DNA from 2 places in the Nocardia sp. NPDC052566 genome. Region 1 is predicted to be linked to the other one. Evidence: riboswitches for the same ligand, from Rfam matches in the RefSeq annotation. Region 1 holds a riboswitch; the other holds the start of a gene.

Region 1 (11,203 bases):
CTTCACCGATGCCAGGGAACGCACGCTGGCCATCGGCATCTGGGCGGCCGTCGCCGGTGCGGGCGCGACCATCGGCCCGGTGGTCGGTGGTTTCCTGGTCGAGCGGTTCGGGTGGGCGTCGGCCTTCTGGCTGAATGTGCCGGTGGTGCTGATCACGGTGGCGGTCGGTGTCTGGCTGCTGCCCGAATACCGTGCGCCGCAGTCAGGTTCGCTCGACTGGTGGTCCGCGGTGCTGTCCATCGCGGGCATCGTCAGCCTGGCCTGGGGCATCAAACATGTCGCCAAAGGTGCTGCCGCCCCGGTGGATTGGGTGATTCTCGCGCTTGCCTTCGTGCTGCTCGCCTGGTTCGCCCGCCGCCAGCTCCGCGCCGCCGATCCACTGCTCGACGTCCGGCTCTTCCGCAACGGGCCGTTCCTGGCCGCCGCACTGGCCACCCTGCTTGCCATGCTCGCCATCGGCGCCGCGCTGTTCCTGATCTCGTTGTGGCTGCAATACGTTCACGGCTACTCACCCTCGGAGGCCGGTCTGCGCACGCTACCGTCGGCGGTGACACTGTTGGCGGCCTCACTGACCACCCCGTGGCTCATGCAGCGCATCGGTGTCCGCCCGGTACTCGCCATCGGCCTCGGCGCACTCGCCCTCGGCTTCCTCGTACTCGCCCTGAGCCCGGAGCCGACAACGTATCCCTATGTGGCCCTTGTCCTCGCCGCCATGGGCCTGGGCGACGGCCTCGCCATCACCGCGGCCGCCGCCGTCCTCGTCTCCGCCGTCCCACCGGAACGCGCGGGCCAAGCGGGCGCCGTCTCGGAAACCAACTACGAACTCGGCATCGGCCTCGGCGTAGCCCTACTCGGCAGCATCCACGCCCGCATCTTCACCGACAACATGACCAACCTCCCCCTGCAGGGCGCCGAACTCGACCAGGTCCGCGGCTCAGTAGGCGGCGCCGTCGAAGTAGCCACCAACCTCGACGCCGCCCGCTCCACCCAAATCCTCACCACCGCATCCCACGCCTTCGATCAAGCCCTCACCACCACCTCCTACATCTCCGCCGCCCTCGTCGCCACAGTCGCCGTCATCGCAGTCCGGCTGGTACCCAGCGGTTTCCGCATCACCGGCTCGCATTGACTCCTGTTCATGATCATCAGGAACTGAGGTAACTGTCTTCTCGCGGTTTACTTACCTGAGTTCCTGATGATCATGACGTTTCGCGTGTTCGGCGGCGTTTCATGCGCGAAGAGGCCGTGCCCCGGTCAGTCGACGACGGTTTCGGGGTGCAGGTGGTCGAAAACGCGGTGGAGCAGGCCGGTGAGTTGGGTGCGCTCGTCAGGGGTGAGTGGCGCGAGGAGTTCCTCGCGGACTTGTCGCGCTTCCTTGTGCAGCGCTCGCAGGGTGCCGCGGCCAGGTTTGGTGATGCACACCGAAAACCGGCGGCGGTCGGCGGGGTCGCGGGTGCGCTCGGCCCACTCGGCGGACTCCAGGTCGTCGACGATCTTGGCGACGTCGCTCGGGTGGATGCCGAGGCGGTCGGCTAGTTCGCGTTGGGCGTGGGGGCCGAAGTCGGCGAGGGCGGCGAGGACGGCCATGTGCCACAGGCGGAGTCCGCGGGTGGCGAGGCGGTCGCCGAAGCGGGCGCGGGCGGCCTTGCCGATGCGGGAGAGCAGGTAGGTGTCGAGCTCGAGCAGGCTCGGTGGCAGAGCGCGTCCGGCGTCCATGGGGCATATTCTAGGTGTAGACCTATGATAGGTCTGCACCTACTAATTGGAGAGCGATATGGACGCATTGCACCCACGGCTTCTCGTCGATCGGTTCGCGGAATGCTTCGGCTTCTATCAGGCCGTGCTGCCGACATTGCTCGGTGCCGAGCTGATGAAGGGCAATGCCGATGGCCCCTATGCCAATTGGGATGTCGACGGCCAAGCGGTGCTCGTGCTCTTCGATCGTGCCGCCATGGCCGCGGTTGTCGGTACGGGTGGGCTACCCACGCTCGCTCAGGACGCCGTCATGTTCGTCTGCCGGGTCGATGACGTCGATGCGGGTGCGGATCTCTGTGTGCGCCATGGCGCGACGCTCGCCGTCGCCGCCACGGACCGCCCGGACTGGGGGCCGAATCTGCGCACCGCACACCTGCGCGATCCGAACGGCACCCTCATCGAACTCCAGTCCTACTGAACCGCGCGGGAATTGGTGGCGCTCCCTCTCCGCGCAACGCCGCCACCAATTCCCGTTCGCCGGAACCTCGGCGGGCTCTGCCCACCGCCGGCCGCATCCGCATCGCGCCATGGTCGGTGAGGACCGGCACCATGTTTCGCCGCGCGTCGGCAGTGGGCGACCCCAGCTTCGCCTCTGCTCAGCGGCATTCGGACGCGCCGTGTTCCGGATCGCACACGGCGGGAGCGGCGGCACCCAGAACCGTTCGCTCCCGCCATGGGCGAAACCTAGGAGACCACCGGCAGATACACCGCGTTGCCGTGGTCGGCGAACTCCGCCGACTTGGCCGCCATACCGGCCTCCAGCGCCTCCACGTCGGTGAGCCCCTGCCGCTCGGCGTATTCGCGCACATCGGCCGAAATGCGCATCGAGCAGAACTTCGGCCCGCACATCGAGCAGAAGTGCGCGGTCTTGGCCGGCTCGGCGGGCAGGGTTTCGTCGTGGTACTCGCGCGCGGTGTCCGGGTCGAGCGACAGCGCGAACTGGTCGAGCCAGCGGAATTCGAAGCGCGCCTTGGACAATTCGTTGTCCCGGTCCTGCGCGTGCGGATGCCCCTTGGCCAGGTCCGCCGCGTGCGCGGCGATCTTGTAGGTGATCACGCCGACCTTGACGTCGTCCCGGTTGGGCAGGCCGAGGTGCTCCTTCGGCGTGACGTAGCAGAGCATCGCGGTGCCCGCCTGGGCGATGATCGCGGCGCCGATGGCCGAGGTGATGTGGTCGTAGGCGGGCGCGATATCGGTGGCGAGCGGGCCGAGGGTGTAGAACGGCGCCTCCTCGCACAGCTCCTCCTCGAGCCGCACGTTCTCCACGATCTTGTGCATCGGCACGTGGCCGGGGCCCTCGATCATCACCTGCACGCCATGGGATTTCGCGATCTTCGTCAGCTCGCCGAGGGTGCGCAGCTCGGCGAACTGGGCTGCGTCGTTGGCGTCGGCGATGGAGCCGGGGCGCAGGCCGTCACCGAGGGAGAAGGTCACGTCGTACTTCGCCAGGATCTCGCAGAGTTCGGCGAAGTTGGTGTAGAGGAACGATTCCTGGTGATGTGCCAAACACCATGCGGCCATGATGGATCCGCCGCGCGAGACGATCCCGGTGACGCGCTTGGCGGTCAGCGGCACGTAGCGCAGCAGTACGCCCGCGTGCACGGTCATGTAGTCCACGCCCTGCTCGCACTGCTCGATCACGGTGTCGCGGTAGATCTCCCAGGTCAGCTTCGTCGGATCGCCGTTGACCTTCTCCAGCGCCTGGTAGATCGGCACGGTGCCGACCGGAACGGGGGAGTTGCGCAGGATCCACTCGCGGGTCTCGTGAATGTTCTTGCCGGTGGACAGGTCCATGATGGTGTCGGCGCCCCAGCGGGTGGCCCACACCATCTTCTCCACCTCCTCGGCGATCGAGGAGGACACGGCCGAGTTGCCGATATTCGCGTTGATCTTCACCAGGAACTTCTTGCCGATGATCGTCGGCTCCAGTTCCGGATGCTTGTGGTTGGCCGGGATCACCGCGCGGCCGGCGGCGACCTCGTCGCGCACCAACTCCGCCGAAACCCCTTCGCGCACAGCGATGAAGCGCATCTCGGGGGTGATGATGCCCTGGCGCGCCCAGGCCAGCTGGGTGCGTGGGCCGTCCACGTCGGGCTTGGTCCATCCGTCGCGCAGCTTCGGCAGGCCGCCCTCCAGATCGATGGTCGCCGCATCGTCGGTGTACGGGCCCGAGGTGTCGTAGACATCGAAGTGCTCGCCGTTGGTCAGGTTGATCCGGCGCACCGGAATCCGCAGGCCGTCGACCTCGTGATAGTGCTTGACGCTGCCTTCGATGGGACCCGTGGTGACGGTGTCGACAGGCGTGGCTGTAGCCATGGTCTTTCCTCCCTACGCCGGCATTACCCGGTCAGGTTCATACGGTCGACGGCCCTAGCCGTCCTCTCAGCCCGCTGGTGCGAGCCCCCGTTGGCGTTCTGAATTTTTTCTCGGCCGACCATACCTGCCCGCGCGGTACCCCCGCCCGGTGATGACGGTAAATCGCACAATCGACCAGTTTGTCCTGGTGTGCGGCGCCGATGTGCTGTAGAAATTGACAAATGTAACTCCAGTCACATCTATCACAGGAGTGTGCGATGAGTTGCTCGCGAGCTGGGCGAATGGCATTGACGAGCGTCGTGCTGGCCGCCGCGCTGCTGACCACGGCGGCCGTCGGATCGGCGACGCCGTCGGGCCTGGTCGATGCACCGGTGGCGCCGACGCAGCTCATCGCCGCCGCGAAGAAGCAGGACGCGAACCTGCCTGTCTTCGGCGCCAACGACTGGACCTGCAAACCCTCCGCCGCGCACCCGCATCCGGTGGTGCTTGTCCACGGCACGTTCGCACCGCCCGCCGCGGTGTTCGCCGACCTGGCCCCGCTGCTGAAGCTGGACGGCTACTGCCTGTTCGCGCTGCACTATGGGCTGGCGCCGATCCTCGGCGAAGTGCTGCCGGGCGTACAGAAGATCGATCAGGTCGCCGAGGAGCTGTCCACCTACGTCGACGGCGTGCTCGCGGCCACCGGCGCGAAGCAGGTCGATATCGTCGGGCATTCGCTGGGCGGCATGATGCCGCGCCAGTACCTGCGTTTCAACGGCGGCGCCGCGAAAGTGCGCACGCTGGTAGGTATTTCACCCACCAACTACGGCACCGAACTGTTCGGTATCAACCGGCTGGCCCAGCTGCTCAGCCCGGTCCGTGACGGCGTCACCGCGCTGTGTCCGGCGTGCACCGATCAGCTCGACACCTCCGAATTCATCGAGCACCTCAACGCGGGCGGCGATACCGAGCCCGGCGTGGCGTATACGGTGATCGCCTCCCTGCTGGATCAGGTCGCCCAGCCCGCGGTGAAGTCGTCTTTCCTGCGCGACGCCAATCCGAAGGTCGACAACATCCTGCTCCAGGACGTCTGCCCGATCGCCATCGACATGCATCAGACCACCTCGCTGAACCCGCTGGTGATCCGGTTGGTGCGCAACGCGCTCGACCCCGATCACGCGACCGGGGTCGACTGCACCAACCTGATCAACCCGTGACGGTCTTGCCGTCGTAGGCGTCGCGCATGGCCGATCCACCTCCTCCCGGCTGTCGCGGTTCGCACGCGACGGCCCCCGACTGGTCCGGTTCCAGTCGAGGGCCGCGCGGGCGGGTGGTTCGGTCAGCGTTCTCGGGGGCCGATCGGGAAGCCGAGGGCGCCGAAGGTGGCGTTGAGGTTGATTTCGATCTGGGAGAGCAGGGCGTTGAAGTCGGCGAGCATCGAGACGACGTCGTCGGTGCGGCAGCCGATCTGGTCGGGGGCGTTCGGGGCGAGGCGGGACTTCAGCCAGTTGAAGGTCTGGGCCATGCCGAGGGAGGGCAGGGTCAGGTGCTCGCTGAGGTGGTCGCGGGTGTACTGCACCGACGCGCCGCCGGCGCACCAGCGCTGGGACAGCCGATCATTGGTCCACACCGGGACCGCTTCGTCGAAGACGCCCTGGTACAGGAAGATCGGCGCGGTCGGGATGTTGCTGCCGAGCACGGTCGCGTCGAAGACCTCCTTGATCTCCGGCAGTGCGAGGAAGTCGGCGATCGGAAGGGTCAGCAGCCGTTGATAATCCACGAACATCTGGGTCAATGCGTTGCGCGGCAGGCACTGTGCGTTGGTGCGGTCCATCAGCGCCTGCCCCTCGGGGGTCAGGTGCGCGTAGGTCGCATCGTGGAACTTGGGGTACGCCTTGGACAGTGAGGCGATGCCGATGCCGATCAGGCTGGCGAACATCGACCCGTTGACGTGCAGCAGCGACACCACATCCGAGGTCGGCGCACCGAGCGCGATCCCCTTGACGTTCAGTTCCGGCGCATAGCTCGGCTGCATTTCCGCCGCCCAGCCCGAACCCATGCCGCCGCCGGAATAGCCCCACATCGCGACGGGTGTCTCGGCCCCGGCCAACCCGAGTGGCTGGAATCGCTCCGCCGCGCGGATACCGTCGAGCGTCATGTAGCCGGGCTCCTTGGCCACGGCCAGATGTCCTTGCAGGCCTTCGTAATCCGGGATCGAGACGGCCCAGCCCTGGCTGATCAGCGCCGCGAGGGCGATGAGTTCGCTCTGCGAGTGGATGCCCTCGACGCCGGGCAGTCCGGCGCCCTGTTGCAGCACGAACGACGGCGCGCAGTCCGGGCTCGCGCTGTCGTAGTAGAACTGCAGCGACACCAGCGGCCGCGAGCGGTTCGGATCCGCGCCCGCGGGCAGGATCACGGTGCTCACCGCGACCGACGGCTGATCGAAGAGATCGGTGGTGCGGTACATCAGCTGCCAGGACCGCACATTCAGCGGCAGCACGGTCAGCACCGCGAGGCGCACCTCGCGTGAGCGAAGGACGGTGCCGGGTTCCTGGGCTTCGAAACCCGCGGGCGGTTGATAGAACGAATCCTGCGACGGCGGTACCACCGCAGCGGCCGGCGCGGCGTTCATGCCGCCTGCCAGCAGAGTTGTCGCCGTGGCGACGGCCATCCCCACCGCGGCCGCGAGCACGCGCAATCCCTTGTGGCGGGTCCGATCTCCAGTGATCACAGACACGTCGGTCCTTCTTCCTCATCGGTGTGCCAGTGATTACAACACGACATACAGTTATCAACAAGAGCTCTTGTTGAAGTTGCGCCCGCTATGGTCGAAATATGACCCGCAGCAAATCCGCCGCGCGGCCCGACGCGGCCACGGTGCGGCGCCGCATTCGCGGCCTCGACGCCGAGCAGCGCAGCGCGCAGCGGCGCAGTCAATTGTTGGATGCCGCCACGGAACTGTTTGCCGAGCAGAGTTATTCGGGCACATCGATCGAACAGATCTGCCAGCGCGCCTATGTCGGGACGAAGGGTTTCTACGATCACTTCGAGAGCAAGGAAGCGTGTTATATCGCGCTGCTGGAACAGATCACGGTGCAGATTCAGCAGCGGGTGATGGCCGGCGCCGCGGCCGTGGAGGGCCAGGAGTGGCCGCAGCGCGCGCATGCCGTGATCGAGGCCTTCGTCCATGCCATCGCCGACGATCCGCGCCTGGCGAAGGTGACCTTCGGTGAGGCGGGCGGCATCTCGACCACGGTCGACAAGCAACGACGCAGCAACCGCCGCTGGTCGGCGGCCTTCCTCGATCAGCAGTGGTCGGGCACCGGTGACCGTGCCGGTATCGCGCTCGCGCTCGCCACCATCGGCGGAATGTTCGAGCTGGTGGTGGACTGGCTGCACCACCATGACGACGGCGGCGCCCCCGATGCGGTCGCTACGCTGGCCGAAGACCTCAACCGCTTCGTCGATGCGGTCTACGTCGGCCGCGCGGCGATCGCCGCGAAATAGCGAAAAACGGGCCGGTCCTTTCGGACCGGCCCGCCTCGATTGATCAGGCGCCTACTTCGCGCCGCCACCCTTGGACGAGCCCGTGCTGATCGCGCTGAGCACGTCGACGAGCACCTTCGCCAGGCCGGAGCTGCAGGTCGGCGGCTGGGCCGAGGTGCAGCCGCCGGAGCCGGAATCGGCGACCGCGGCGGGCGCCTCGGCTGCGGCGGAGGCCGAGGTGGCGGAGACGAGCTGGCCCGGAACGAGCAGAGCACCGGCCAACACGATTCCTGCGATAGAGCGCTTCATAGATCCTTCTTCTCGATATCCCACCCGACGGTCGTCTCCTCGGAGAGGACGGTAATGCGTCGAAGGTTCTCTCTGAAGCCCTCGATTCCGGGGTTACCGATGCGTCAATGCCGGATGGATCCGGCCCCTGACCTCGCCCAATCCGATACGCGCCAGATCGGGGCCCGGCGCCGTCGCTGTGATGACGACCTCGTCGCCGTCCTCCAGGAAGGTGCGGTGCTGTCCGTTCACCGTGACGGGTTCGGAGCCACCCCACGACAATTCGATGAACGAGCCGCGCTGGTCCCGCTCCGGGCCGGAGATGGTGCCCGAGGCGTAGAGGTCGCCGGTGCGGGTGGCGGCGCCGTTCGCCGTGAGATGGGCCAGCATCTGCGCCGGTGACCAGTACATGCGCGAGAACGGCGGATGCGCGACCGTCTCACCGTTCCAGGACACCGTCAGATCGATGTCCAGCCCCCACTCCTGCTTGCCTTGCAGGTAGGGCAGTGGCTCCGGCGACTGCTCCGGTGTCGGCACGCGGGCCGCGTCGAGCGCGGCGAGCGGCGTGATCCACGCCGACATCGATGTCGCGAACGACTTGCCGAGGAACGGCCCGAGTGGCTGGTACTCCCACGCTTGGATGTCACGGGCGGACCAGTCGTTGATCAGCGCGACGCCGAAGACGTGCTCGGCGAAGTCGTCGGTGTCGATCGAGGTGCCGAGTTCGGAGCCCGCGCCGATCACGAAACCGAGTTCGGCCTCGATGTCGAGCCGCCGCGACGGCCCGAAATCGGGTGTGCCCGAATCCGTTCGGCGCTGGCCGCGCGGGCGCACGATCCGCGTGCCCGACTCGACCACCGTGCCAGCCCTGCCGTGGTAGCCCACCGGCAGATGCCGCCAGTTGGGCAGCAGCGGCTCCGAATCCGGGCGGAAGAGCCTGCCGAGGTTCGTCGCGTGATCGATGCTGGCGTAGAAGTCGACGTAATCGCCGATCTGTACCGGCAGCATCATCCGCACATCGCCGAGCTGATGCAGTGCGGCGGAACGGATTTCGGTATCGACGAGCTCACGTACCCGCTCGCGGACCTCACGCCAGCGATCCGGGCCCTGTGCCAGAAAGGGATTCAGGCTCGGCGCGGTGAACACCGGGTCTGTCAGCGCCATCCCGAGATCGATGACCTGCTCGCCGATCCGCACGCCGACCCGCGGTTCGCCGTCCACCGGCGCGAACACACCGTAGGGCAGGTTGTCCGGGCCGAACAGCGAATCCGCCGGTACTTCGATGCGAGTCTTCACGCGGGCCCCCGTCCCGACCATGTCCACGCGTAGGCGGGGTCCTCGCAGGCCAATGCGCCCTCGCCGAGTTCGAGCGGGCGGAAGGTATCGACCATGACGGCGAGCTCGTCGAAGTACTCCAGTCCGATGCTGCGCTCGTAGGCGCCGGGCTGGGGGCCGTGCGCGTAACCGCCGGGATGCACCGACACCGAACCCTGTTCGATCCCGGATCCCTTGCGCGCCTCGTAGTTTCCGCCGCAGTAGAACATGATCTCGTCGGAGTCCACGTTGGAGTGGTAGTACGGCACCGGGATCGACAGCGGGTGGTAATCGACCTTGCGCGGCACGAAGTTGCACACCACGAAGTTGGTGCCCTCGAAGACCTGATGCGCGGGCGGCGGCTGGTGGATGCGCCCGGTGATCGGCTCGAAATCGGCGATATTGAAGGTGATCGGATACAGGCAGCCGTCCCAGCCGACCACGTCGAACGGATGGGTCGCGTAGATCATCCTGGTGCCGACCACTTTTCCGCCGGGCCGATGCTTGACCAGCACCTCGACATCGGTGCCGGTGGCGCTCAGCGGTTCGGCCGGTCCGTGCAGGTCGCGTTCGCAGTAGGGCGAATTCTCCAGCAGCTGACCGAATTTCGACAGATAGCGCTTCGGCGGGGTGATGTGGCTCGATGCCTCGATGACGTAGGCGCGCAACGGTTCCGGACCGGCGGGCAGCCAGCGGTGGGTGGTCGCCCGCGGGATCAGCACCTGGTCGCCCTGACGCGCCCGCAGCGCGCCGAACACCGTCTCGACCACGGCCGCACCGGATTCCACGTACACCAGCTCGTCGCCGATGGCGTTGCGGTACAGCGGTGAGGCGCCCTTGGCGACCACGTAGGAGATGCGCACGTCGGCGTTGCCGAGTATCAGTCGCCTGCCGGTCACCGGGTCGGTGGTGGACGGCGTATCGCCGGGGAACAGCTCGGGCAGCCGCAGATGCCGGTGCCGCAGTGGATGATTGGGGGTCGTCGTCTGATCCGGCAGCTCCCACACCGTCGAATCCACGATGGCGGGCGGCAGCCCGCGGTGATAGAGCAGCGAGGAATCCCCGGAGAATCCCTCCTCGCCCATCAGCTCCTCGTAGAAGAGCTCCCCGTGCTCGTTGCGGTGCTGGGTATGCCGCTTGGGCGGCACAGCGCCGACTTGCCGGTAAAAAGCCATGGCTCTACCTTCCGCCAGATCAATGGTCGGATGATCCGATTCGCATCCTAGGCTGGGCGGATCCGCACGGGGCCCGCTTTCGGCCCCGCCCGGTTCACCCCGCGCGTACCCCACGGTCCTACCGTGTCCGGCCACGCGGACGCACCGTGTCCGCCACTTGCTGCGCACTGTGCCTAGCCCGCCGCGATCGAGTGCGCATTTTGCGAGGCAGGATGCGCACCTGCCCTCGCGTATTGCCTATGCGGTGCCCGAGTCGATGTTCAGGCGTGGCGCAGCGCGCGGAAGACGGCGGCGCCGACGAACGCGCCGAGCGTCTGCGGCGTCCAATCGCCTTCGCCGCCAAGCAGAGTGCGCACCGCGCCCTCGCCGGCGGAGACCCATAACTCGACAAGCGCGGGCAATTTGTGCTCGGCGTTCTCGGTGCCCCAGGCGCGCAGCGTCGGCCGCAGCAGCTGCGTGCAGCGTTCGACGGCGAGCGTCCGTCCACGGCCGAACGAATCGGCAACGGCCGGATCGGGATTGCCGTACAGCAGCCGCCAAGCGTCGGGGCGTGCGTCGACCTTCTCCAGCAGTGCGCGGAAGCCATCGATGAATACCGCCTCGCCTGCGTCGACATCGCGGTGCAGCAGTACCGCGCGCAGGCCGTCGATCAGATAGCTCTCCTCGCGGTGGATCAGCGATTCGATCAGCTCGACCCGGTCGGCGAAGCAGGCGTACACCACCGGGCGGGTGACGTTCATCCGTTCGGCGATGGCCGCCATGGTGACCGCGGCGATGCCGTCCTCCACCGCGATGGCCAGCGCCGTATCCAGCACCTGCGGGCGGCGGCGCTCCGGGCCGAGATGCTGTGCCCGCTGGCGTGGCTGCACGGCCGACTCGCTACCCATGGC
Region 2 (11,203 bases), on a different contig from region 1:
CACGTGGCGATGCGCAGTTCGGCGTCTGGGGCGATCTCGATCACAGCGTTCCTCACTTCTCGGTATTGCGGACGATGCGGACCGCGAGGGCATGGCTGCACGGACCGCGCCGACCGCGGTGCTCGGCCCACCATCGACAGGTGCAGGTGTACCGGTTCGCGGTATCCAGCCGCACCCGGTGGTCGCCGAATTCGGTACGGACGTCGGCGAATTCGGGGCTCGCGGGATCCAGCCGCACCGCACCCGCCGCGACCAGCTCCCTGGCCGAGCGCAGCCGGGGATTGTGCCGCTCGGCCCGCCCGACCGCATAGGGGAGTTCGCGGTGGTAGTAGGCGGCTTCGGCGATGTCGTAGCCGATCCGGCCGTCGACCCCGAGCCGGGTGAGCGCGGCCCTGGTGCGGGCGGGGGTGAGTCCGGATTGAACGGCCAAGTCGCGCACCTCGATTCGGGGATCCCAGGCGAGCAGGACGGACAGCAGCTCCGCGTCGGATTCGGTTTCCGGATCGCTCAGCGCCGCCAGCACCGCGCCCTCACCGGAGAACCCGCGCCCCGCCTCCGGTGACAGTGTGAGGGTGAGCCGCATGCCGGGCAGCGCGATCTCCCAGGCGGCGGACTGCAATTCGCCGTCGGCGGTTGGACCGTACAGCCGCAGCGAAAGAGCATGGCGCAGTACCTGATGCAGCGCGCCGAGCCGCTGCGGACCCGGTAGGCAGACGGCGCCGGGGACCGGTCTGGTGGTGATCCGCAGCTGCCCGCCCGCGGCGACGACCCACTGTCCGCCGCGCGCACCGGTCCGCCCGCGGGGCAGGCCGCGCAGAAAGCGGACCGCCTCACCGGCGCGGACCTCCGCGCGCAGCTCGAATTCCGCCGCGATGACCTGGGTTTCGGCGAATCCGCGCAGCCAGCGCTCGGGCAGCGGCACCTTCTTTTCCACCACCCGGTCTCCGAGGGTGGCCACCGCGAGCTCATCCGGCCCGACGGTCAGGTGCAGTGGGTTGCCGGCGGTGAGCTTCGCCAGCGCCTCCCGCAGCGGTGCGTTGACGTCGACATTGGTTGTGCCGTGGCCGGTTTCGCCGTCCAGGCCGTCGGGCAGCACATCGAGCCGCGCGTGCACGCCGCCGCAGCCGGAGAAGGATTCGAACCGCAGCCGATCCCCGTTGGCGGTCACCACCGGATCGAGGCTGGCGACGCGCTTCGGATCGTAGTAGCGGGCCGCGGCGACATCGGCCACCGCGAGCAGCCCCGCGGCCGCCACCGCCGGATTCGTCACGAAGCCGCGGAAGAACGTCGGGTTCGCCACCGCACCCGCGGGTGTGCGGCCGCCACTGGTCTGCAGGCCGAGCGCGGCGCGATCGGGGGAGCTGGTGAGTGCGGACGGCTCGAGGTAGGTGAGCGAGTGCAGGGCTGCGGTTGCCATGTGACGAGACGGTAGAGGCCGGGTCCGACAAGAAGTCGGATCCGGCTCGTCGACCCTTCGTCAGTTCACCACGGGGACAGGAGATTACGTTGCCATCGAGTCGTCCGGCCACCCGATCAGTGCTGGGGGCAGGAAATTCCGGTGTGGGCCGGGTCGAGGGCGCGCTGGACGAGGTAGGCGATGGTGGGGGATTGGGGGAGTGGGCCGTGGTCGAAAGTGTCTGTGGGGCAGACGTCGTGGACCCAGATGTTGTCGACGGTCGCGCCGGGGCCTGCCTGGAGGAAGGTGGCTTCCGGCGGGGTGGAGGCCTTGTCGAGGCGGGTGGCCACCACGGTGTAGGCGATGCCGGGTTCGGTGTCGCCGCCCGCGTTGATCGTACGGACGACGTCGCTGCCGACGAGCTGCTGTACGGCGGCGGTGCCGACGTACGTCGCGGCGAGGTCGGCGGCCGGACCGGAGGAGCCGCCGGGCGGCAGCAGGCTCGCGAGACCGTTCATGGTGGTGCCGTGGTTGGTGCCCGCGAGGGAGACCAGGCTGCCGACCTCGGCCGCGCCGCCCTCGAAGCGCAGGTACTGCCTGGCCACCAGTGCGCCCTGGGAATGGGCGACCAGATCGACCTTCGCCGACCCTGTCGCGTCGCGGACCCGCTCGGTGAAGGCCGCGAGTTCCCCGGCCGACGCGCGGATATCGCCGGTGCCGTAGACCCCCGGCTTCGCACCCATGACGCTGCCGGTGTCGCGGCCGAAATTGAGCGAGAAGACGCAGTAGCCTTCGGCTTTCAGCTGCGGTGCCAGGACGTTCCAGTCGTTCTGATTGCCCCAGGTGCCGTGTACGAGCACCACCGGTCGCGGATGCGCGGCCGTCGGCGGGCAGCTCCAGTCGTTGGCGCCCGCGGGTGACACGCTGCCGTCCGGAACCTTGGCCGCACCGTCGGAAGCCGATCCGCTACCCCCGATTTCGTGCGCGGGCGCTGCCTCCGCGGGCGCGCACAGCATGGTGAGGGCGGCCGCTGCGCCTGCCATGGTCAGTCGTCGGAGCAAGGTCGGAGCCGGGGCAGGCACGCGGTCGAAATCCCTTCGGTTCTACGGTTGTTCGGAGCTGCGCTGAGTTCTTGGAGCGGTGCTGGGTTCTTGGAGCTGCGCCGAGTTCTCGGAGCCGCGCCTAGCGCGGCACGGTCACCGGGTCGATGCAAGTGCCGATGCCGTCGATCAGCGAGCAATCCTTCGGCGCGCGAGTCGGCCGGTAGTCCGGACGGACTCCGCCGTCGTGAGTGATGTCGGTGTAGGCGGGCACCGCGTCGGTGGGACGGCGGGTCAACGTCGGATCGGTCAGCACGTCGACCGTGTACAGCCCGAATCGCGGTGTGTAGGAGCCCCATTCGTAATTGTCCGTGAGGCTCCAGTAGTTGTAGCCGATGACGTTCATACCGTCTGCCTTGGCACGCTGGATCCAGTAGATGGTGTCACGCAGGTCGTCACCGCGGGTGTAGCCGTCGGCGCGCGGTTTGCCGTTCTCGGTCGGCATGCCGTTTTCTACGATGTAGAGCGGCTTACCGGGGAACTGCCGCGAATAGTGCTGCAGCGCATAGTAGATACCCTCCGGCTGCAGCGGGTTCTTCCACAGCTCGGCGAGGTTGGTGACCGACGTGACCGTATCCGGGCTCAGGCCGTAGTAGTAGTCGATGCCGATGTAGTCGAGCCTGGCCGCGATCTTGTCGATGAACGGCTTGTTGACCAGGTCCTCGCCGCCGGGGAGGTAGGCGACATTGCTGGTGACCATCGCGCCCGGCTGGACCCGGTGGATGTGGTCGTAGATCGCATTGTGCGCCTGAGCCAGTTTGTCCTGCATACCGAGGACGCTGGTGGCGCGGATACCGCCGTGCCGTAATTCGTTGAGGCCGTAGAAGGTCGGTTCGTTGAAGGTGACCCAGAGTGGGTCGCTCGCGGCGTAGCGGTCGACGACCTTGCGCGCGTTGGCCAGCCAGTCCTCGATGATGGCCGGGTTGTCCCAACCGCCGCGGTCCACCTCCCAGCCCGGGTACACCCAGTGATCCAGGGTGAGCATCGGGCGCATGCCCGCCGCCTTGATGGCCCCGATCACGTTGTCGTAGAAGCGGAATCCGTTCTCATCCCATACCCCGGGCTGCGGTTGCACGCGCGCCCATTCGATGCCGATGCGGTAGACCCGCACGCCGAGCTGCTTGGCCAGCTGAATATCGGACTGGTAGCGGGTGAAGAAGTCGATCGCGTCGTTGTACGGGTCATCGGTCTTGCCCGCCGCGACGTACCTGCTCCAGTTGCTGTCCGGCGCATGCCCTTCCGATTGGAAGCCCGATGCGGCCACGCCCCAGAGGAAGTCGGGGCCGACCGGCGCGACCTGTGCGGGCGGCGCCGGTCGCGCGAGCGACGCCGCGGGGTGCACGAGGGTGACGGCGGCGGCCATGGCGGCCAGCCATAGGCCGCGTGGACGGAGTCGCATCGGGAGGTGTGCTCCTGTTCGTCGTGACACGCCGGGCCGGGGTGGCCGCATCTCGTACGGCGTCGCGGTCGCGTCGGGGGTCGCAGCCAAAACCGTACAGTGCTCGGGTTTCGATGGCAAGGAGGACTCGCCGGGCGTCCTACACTTGCGCGGTGGGAAAACGGGGACCCTATGGCAAGGGCATCGAACGACGGGAGCAGATTCTCGACGCCGCGCTGCGCATCATCGCCGAGCGCGGCTACCTGGCGACCTCGGTCGCCGAGCTGGCCGAGGCGGTCGGTCTCAGCCAGAGCGGCCTGCTGCACTACTTCGGCTCGAAGGAAGAGTTGTTCGTCGCGGTGCTGCGCAAACGCGACGAATCCGATGCGGGGTCGCTGAGCGGCACGGCCGCCGAGGCGTTCATCGAGGTCATCCGCCGCAATACGACCGTTCCCGGCCTGATCGAGCTGTTCACCCATATGCTCGCCGACGCGGCGGACCCGAGGCACCCGGCCCACGAGTACATGCTGGAGCGCTACCGCATCGGCACCGAGGGGTTCGCGCGGGTCCTGTGCGAGGAACAGGCCGCCGGTGAGCTGCCCGCGCATATCGACCCCCATGCCGCCGCCGTCAGCTTCTTCGCGCTCGCGGACGGCCTGCAGGCCAGGTGGCTGATCGATCCCGGTATCGATATGGCGGCACACCTCGAGCGGTGGTGGCGGCACTACATCGGCCAAGTCGGGCAATAGCAACGGCGAATCGGGCATTTGACCGCGATGGCGTGGGAAGATGTGCAATGTTGTTACTTCGCAACGGCTTTGAGACGGTAGTCCCCGGGGCCCTTGCATAGGCACCGGTAAGGGGGTGCGGCGAGTCATGTCGGCGTCGAACGCGCACGTTACCGGCGGCCGCCTCGTTGCGCGCCGTCGGCGGGTTCCACTGTGGCCGGGAATGATTGTGCCCCAACGGGAGCAGCGGCATCGACACGCGATGCGCGTGCACCGGGCGCCGCGCCACCCCTGGCTGGTCGGCTCGGTCGCGCTCGGCGGCTCACTGGCGGCGGTGGCGGTGGTGCTCGTCTACACCTCCGCCGCGATGACCCCGCGCCAATCGGCGGCGGCGATGGATCCGGTGCTCGGCGGCGGACCCGGTTGCGAGGCAATGCGAACCGGGCAGTTGGTTCGCGGCAACGGCACCGGCTCGACCGCCTCGGGCCCCGAGGTGATCCTGGCGTTCCAGCACGCCTACTACGTGGCCAGGTCGGGCACCTCGGCGCGGGCGCTCACCGCGCCGGACGCCGCGGTGCCGCCCGCCGAGGTGATCGATAAGGGCATCACCTCGATCCCGGCGGGCACCCAGCATTGCGTGATGATCACCCCGATGCTGGACGGCCGTTTCGACGTGGTGATCAGCGAGATGCGCCCGGACGCCGCGGCACGCACCTATCGCCAATTCGTCACGGTCGCCGACCGGGACGGCGCGGTACTGATCACCAGGATCGCCGCGCCGTCCTGACGGTCGGCGCTCACCCGGTGCGCTGCGCCTCGATCAACCGATCGAGCTGAGTGCGGCAATCGTGTAGCGGCGCAACGGATCCGATGGCGCGCGCGTGCAATACCGCGCCCTCGATCGCCGTGACAACGAATCCGCCGAGCGAGCGGGCGGCCGATGGCGTGATCCCCGCCCGCTCGAACACCTCCGTGTAGGCCGCGGTCCAGCCGTCGAACGCGTCGCGAGTGGCGGCGCGCAATGCGTCGGTGCCACCGTCGACGGTGGCGGCGGCCACCGGGCAGCCCAGCTGGAAGTCGCTGTCGGTCAGCGCCTTCTCCCAGCCGCGCAGTGCCGCCGCGACGAGCTCGCGCGGATCGGTGTCGTCGCGTGCCGCCAGGATCGCCGCGGCGCCCCGCGCGCCCGCGATCTGGGTGGCGACCGCGATCAGCTCATCCTTGCCGCCTGGGAAATGCTGGTAGATGGACTGGCGTGCGGTGGAGCTCTGCTCGAGCAGTTCGCTGAGCCCGGTGCCGTGCACGCCCCGCCGTTGCACGAGCCGGATCGCGGTATCGATCAGCCGCTCGCGTGGTCCGGGTGTCATCCGACTTTCTCCTTGAATAGAACGATCAGTCTATGCTACACAGGGGGGAGTAGACCGAACGATCTATCCCACGGAGGTACGGCGATGACCACCAGCACGCATCCGGTGACGATCCAGCGACAGGCCGGTGGCTGGGCCACCCTGCGCATCGACAACCCGCCGATCAACCTGCTCGACCAGCACGTCTACCGCGGCTTGGCGGACGCGCTCGGAGAACTCGAGGCCGACCCGGAAACGCGCGTCGTCGTCCTCGAATCGGCGGATCCCGACTTCTTCGCGGCGCACTTCGACGTCGACCTGCCGCCCGAGGTCCTGCCCGAGGTGTCCGCGACTTACCCGCGGATCATCCAGCTGCTGCAGTCACCCCGGCTGGTGAGCATCGCGAAGATCCGTGGTCGTGCCCGCGGCGGCGGGCATGAGCTCACCCTGCTGTGCGATATGCGATTCGCCGCCAGGAACGCCACGGTCCTCGGGCAGCCGGAGATCACGGTCGGTCTGATCCCAGGCGGTGGCGCGCTGCAATTGCTTCCCGGTTTGATCGGACGCGGCCGCGCCCTCGAATTGATCCTGAGCGGGCGCAATACCGACGGCGCCACCGCCGAACTGTTCGGCGTGGTGAACCGCGCGCTACCGGATGACGAGCTCGACGACTATGTCGACGGCCTGGCCGCGCGGATCGCGAGCCACTCCGGCGCCGCGCTGGTCGCGGCCAAGGCGGCCGTCAACCGGCGCAATCTGCCCGACCCGGCCGACTTCGCCACGGACAGTGTGGATTTCGTCACCCTGCTCACTTCCGCGGAGGCGCGCGCGATGATCGACGCCGGCCTCGCGGCGGGCTTGCAGACGCGGGGCCCCCTCGAATACCACCTCGGCGATTGAGTTAAGCCGATTTACGCAGCGTGGCAACACGTCCGACGAGCCATGCCACCACAGCGGCGGCGAGGAAGGACAGCAGGGAGGCCGACATCCACGCCTGCTTCGTGAAGTGCAGCCGCTCTTGGACATTCACCCAGAACTCGGTCCACACGCCCGCGTCGCCCGGATTGATGAGCTGGTAGACCGAGAGCCCGGCCAGCCAAGCGAAGACCATGCCCCAGCGCGGCGGCGCGTCCTCGGCGGTATTCCAATCGCCCTTGGCGCGCAGGAAGAAATCGGCGACGAGCACGCCGAGCAGCGGTACGAACACCGAGCCGATCAGGCCGAGGAAGCCGAAGTAGTTCTCCATATTCAACAGCAGCGCGAGCACCGTGATCAGCGTGCCGAGGCCGATCGACAGGATGCGCCGGTCGACCCGTGGCACCAGATTCTGGATCGATACGGCGGTCGAGTAGACGTTGGCGAACGACTGGTCGGCCTCGCGGAACACCAGGATGAAGAAGAACAGCGCGCCGAGGGTCACCTGGAGGAACGGTCCGTAGGTACCGCTGCCGGTCGCCAGCGCCAGCGCGAACAGGCCGAGCACGTAGGCGATGATCTGGGTGACCGCGTACGCGCCGCTCGCCGCGCCGAATGCCGTTGCGCTGCTGCGGGAATGGCGGGTGTAGTCGGCCGCGACCGGCACCCAGGAGATGGATACGGCCAGTGCCGCGTCGGTGGCGATCCAGAACAGATTCCAGTCGACGCCGAACGGCCCGTCGCCCTCGGGGCCGGGATTGGTGGTCAGGTCGGGGATGCCCGCACGGAAGAACTGGATATAGAACCAGATCAGCGCGATCACCACGCCGACCGTGACGAACCGGCGCAGCATCCGGACCGAGCCGAGCGGCCAGATGGTCAGCACCGTGGTGAGCACACCGGCGATCACCACGTACAGCCAGCGCGGCCCACCGCCGAACAGCTCCTCGGCCGCACTGCCGATGACGATCAATTCGAAAGTGCCCCAGCCGATCAGCTGCGCGATATTGAGCACGGTCGGCAGGTAGCTCAGCTTCGCGCCGAACAGCCCGCGCAGCAGCACCATCGCCGGCTTGCCGGTCTTCGCGCCAGGCACCGCCGCCAAGCCGAGCATGAGTCCGCCGACGATGGTTCCGATGATCATCGCGAGGATGCCCGCGGCGATCGAGATCTGCGCGGCGCCTTCGGTATTCGGGGCGAGCACGGTGTAGGCGCCGGAGAATGCGAACAGGCTGACACCGAGGTTCGCCCAGAATGCGCTCTGATCCCAGAAGGAAAGGACCTTCGGTGCGGGTTCGTCGAGGGTGAGCGGCGCCTCGTGCCGCTCGGCGTCTGCCACGGATGATGCGGACATGGTCTGGCTCGCTCCCTACGCCGGCATTACCCGGACAGGTTCATGCGGTCGGCGAAGCGTTGGGTCCGCCCTCTCAGCCAGGCCATGCCCGAGCTCCCGCGAGTGGGGTTCATTCGGGCGAATAGTACACAGGCGTGGCGCGCGGTCAGCGCAGGAACCAGCCGGTGCCGCCGACCGGCACCTCGTCCTGGATGCGCGGCATGTGCTGGTCGAAGAACAATTTCGCGGTCAGCTCGGCGCGGCTGCGCACCCCGACCTTGCCGAACAGCCGCTTGATGTGGTCGTCCACCGTATGCGTGGAAAGGGCGAGCATGCGGGCGATCTCGGTGCGCGAATGGCCGCGCGCGAGCAGGCCGACCACCTCGCGTTCGCGCGCGGTCAGCCGGTAGCTGTCGGCGACGAGCGCGGCGATCTCGACCGGTCGCGTCGCCTCGATGATGATCGAGATCTGCTCGGCGGGCCCGGCCAGCCGCTCGGCGTGCATGGTCACCCAGCGGCCCGCCCTGGTGCGGATCCGGCTGCGGGCCGGGCCCGGCCGCGACCACGCCTGGTTGGCCAGGTTCAGCACGCAGTACGGCAGGCCGCGGCGCTGGTCGACGTCGTCGTCCACCCGATCCAGCCAGTGCGCGGCGGCGGTCGTCGTGCTGATCCGGTCGAAGTCGGGGTCGAGCAGCAGCAGGCCGGGTCCCTCGACATGTTCGTCGGCGGCGATCTCGGTGAGCACCATCTCCCGGCGGATCGCGTCCGCGACGCCCGCCGTCGCGCCGCTGATCAGCGCCGCGTCGGCATCGGAGAAGTCGGGCGCGTCCGCGCTGCGGAACAGTATGAGCGCGCCCCACACATGGGCGTTGGTGCTGAACAGCACCCGCATCTCGCGGGTGAAGCCGGTCGGCACCAGAATTTCCTGGTAGTGCGCGCTGCGCGCGGGATCTCCGCCGGTGGCGGTGCTCAGCGTGACCGCGCGCTCGGCGCCGCGGGCCAGCGTCGGCAGCGCGAGCGCGTCCTCGCCGCCCGCCTCGATCGCCATGAACCTCGGCATGTAGTCCAGCGCGAGGCCTTCGCGGTGGAAGCCGCCGGTGGGCAGGACGGACGCCGGATCGATGGTCAGCACGCACCATGCGTCGAACGGCACGGCCGCGCGCACCGTCTCGGCGACCGCCCGCTGCAGCGCGACCGCGCCGGAGGTGGTCCGGCAGGCATGTGCGACGCGGGCGGTCAACGCGTCCAGCGATCTCCCCGGCATGCTCCCCAGTATCGCGCGCCGGACCACGCGGCGAATCCCCCCGGAATCGGGGATCGCCGCGGCTCGCCCGCCGGATCAGGCTGAATCGCATGACGAGCGATACCGCCGGGCTCACCGGCTTCAGCGGAACCATGATCCGCCCGGAGGATCCGGAATACCATGCGGCGCGGCGGCTGTGGAACGGCGCGATCGACCGGTATCCGGCCTTCATCGCGCGCTGCCTGACCGCCGAGGACGTCGCGCTGGCCGTGCGCTTCGGGGTGCGCCACGATCTGACCATCGCGGTGCGCGGCGGCGGGCACAGCTTCCCCGGGCTTTCGATGTGCGAGGGCGGACTGGTCATCGATCTGAGCGGGATGCGCTCGATCGAGATCGATGCCGAAGCCCGCCGCGCCGAGGTCGGGGCCGGCGTGCTGTGGCGGGAACTCGACGCGGCGGCGGAGGCGTACGGCCTCGCGGTGCCCGGCGGCGAGGTCTCCCATACCGGCGTCGCCGGGCTGACACTCGGCGGTGGCGTCGGCTGGCTGTCCCGCCGCTACGGCCTCACCTGTGACAATCTGGTCGCCGCGCAACTGGTCACGGCCGACGGCGAGATACTCGAGGTCACCGAGGACGGCGCGCCCGAGCTGCTGTGGGGATTGCGCGGCGGCGGCGGCAATTTCGGCGTGGTCACCCGATTCACCCTGCGGCTCAACCCGATTCCGGTGCCGATGTACGCGGGCACGGTGCTGTATCCGCTGTCCGCCGCGCCGCTGTCGGTGTTCTTCGATATCGCGCGCGACGCACCCGATGAGCTCGGACTCAATGCCGCCCTGATCACCGCGCCGCCCGCGCCTTTCGTGCCGCCGGCGTTCCATGGGGCGCCGGTGATCGCGCTGGCCGCCTGCTATCTCGGTGACCTCGCGGCGGGCGAGGCGATGGTGCGCCCGTTGCGCGGGGTGGGCGCACCCATCGTCGACGCCTTCGGGCCGATGCCGTACACCGCGCTGCAGGCGATGGTCGACGATTCCGCGACGCCGGGCCTGCCCGCCTACGCGCGCTCGGAATGGCTGGGCCCGCTGGACGATTCCGCCGCCACCGCCCTGGTCGAGGCGGCAGGACGGATGACATCGCCGATGTCGCAGGTGCTGGTGCGGATCACCGGTGGCGCGATCGCCCGAGTGCCCGCCGAGGACACCGCGTTCCGGTTCCGCGACGCCGCCGCCATCCTCACCATCGCGGCGCGCTGGCCGGATCCCGCCGATGCCGGTGCCGCGCACCACGACTGGACCAGGACCACCTGGGAGTCGTTGCGCCCGTGGTCGGCGGGCGGTGGCTACATCAACCACCTGTGCGACGAGGGACCTGGCCGCGTGCGCGAGGCATACGGCGAACCGGCATGGCAGCGCCTGGTCGCGCTGAAGCGGAAGTTCGACCCGGACAACGTCTTCCACCTGAACCAGAACATCCCGCCGGAACGATGATGATCATCATCGCGGCCATCGCCGGTGGCCCCGCCATGTCGGCCACGCCGCACCCACCGCTCACCGACCGTGCCGACCGCGGCACCGGCACCGGCGAACGGCGGCCCCACGAGAACCTTGCACTCGATGCAACAACCCGAAACCGGCCGATCGAAAATCCGTAAACACCGCCCAAATGGCGATATTCAAAATGTAGTTATTGTTTCGTTATCACCGAATGGCGTGTTGCACTCCCTGCATATTGACATTTCATGAAATATGGCTCGTTGGATTTGTTGGACTG

The links. Region 1 has a riboswitch for thiamine pyrophosphate ahead of thiC (phosphomethylpyrimidine synthase ThiC). Riboswitches for the same ligand answer to the same signal wherever they lie in the genome.
Region 2: another riboswitch for thiamine pyrophosphate. It lies ahead of ACIG5A_RS31065 (purine-cytosine permease family protein); the one in region 1 lies ahead of thiC (phosphomethylpyrimidine synthase ThiC).

The regions. Positions count from the first base shown of each region.
Region 1 is NZ_JBIUAF010000004.1:31,020-42,222, reverse strand. It holds gene ACIG5A_RS19870 (MFS transporter) at 1-1,129, shown strand, start outside; gene ACIG5A_RS19865 (MarR family winged helix-turn-helix transcriptional regulator) at 1,255-1,716, opposite strand; gene ACIG5A_RS19860 (VOC family protein) at 1,775-2,173, shown strand; gene thiC (phosphomethylpyrimidine synthase ThiC) at 2,440-4,071, opposite strand; TPP riboswitch at 4,065-4,172, opposite strand; gene ACIG5A_RS19850 (esterase/lipase family protein) at 4,353-5,267, shown strand; gene ACIG5A_RS19845 (lipase family protein) at 5,390-6,787, opposite strand; gene ACIG5A_RS19840 (TetR/AcrR family transcriptional regulator) at 6,886-7,557, shown strand; gene ACIG5A_RS19835 (hypothetical protein) at 7,609-7,845, opposite strand; gene fahA (fumarylacetoacetase) at 7,939-9,141, opposite strand; gene ACIG5A_RS19825 (homogentisate 1,2-dioxygenase) at 9,117-10,313, opposite strand; gene ACIG5A_RS19820 (TetR/AcrR family transcriptional regulator) at 10,574-11,200, opposite strand.
Region 2 is NZ_JBIUAF010000006.1:281,147-292,349, forward strand. It holds gene ACIG5A_RS31025 (hypothetical protein) at 1-44, opposite strand, end outside; gene ACIG5A_RS31030 (SWIM zinc finger family protein) at 53-1,417, opposite strand; gene ACIG5A_RS31035 (esterase/lipase family protein) at 1,534-2,439, opposite strand; gene ACIG5A_RS31040 (family 1 glycosylhydrolase) at 2,579-3,895, opposite strand; gene ACIG5A_RS31045 (TetR/AcrR family transcriptional regulator) at 4,048-4,623, shown strand; gene ACIG5A_RS31050 (hypothetical protein) at 4,865-5,389, shown strand; gene ACIG5A_RS31055 (TetR/AcrR family transcriptional regulator) at 5,400-5,966, opposite strand; gene ACIG5A_RS31060 (enoyl-CoA hydratase/isomerase family protein) at 6,051-6,845, shown strand; gene ACIG5A_RS31065 (purine-cytosine permease family protein) at 6,847-8,214, opposite strand; TPP riboswitch at 8,210-8,324, opposite strand; gene ACIG5A_RS31070 (response regulator transcription factor) at 8,360-9,457, opposite strand; gene ACIG5A_RS31075 (FAD-binding oxidoreductase) at 9,547-10,920, shown strand; gene ACIG5A_RS31080 (hypothetical protein) at 10,917-11,084, shown strand.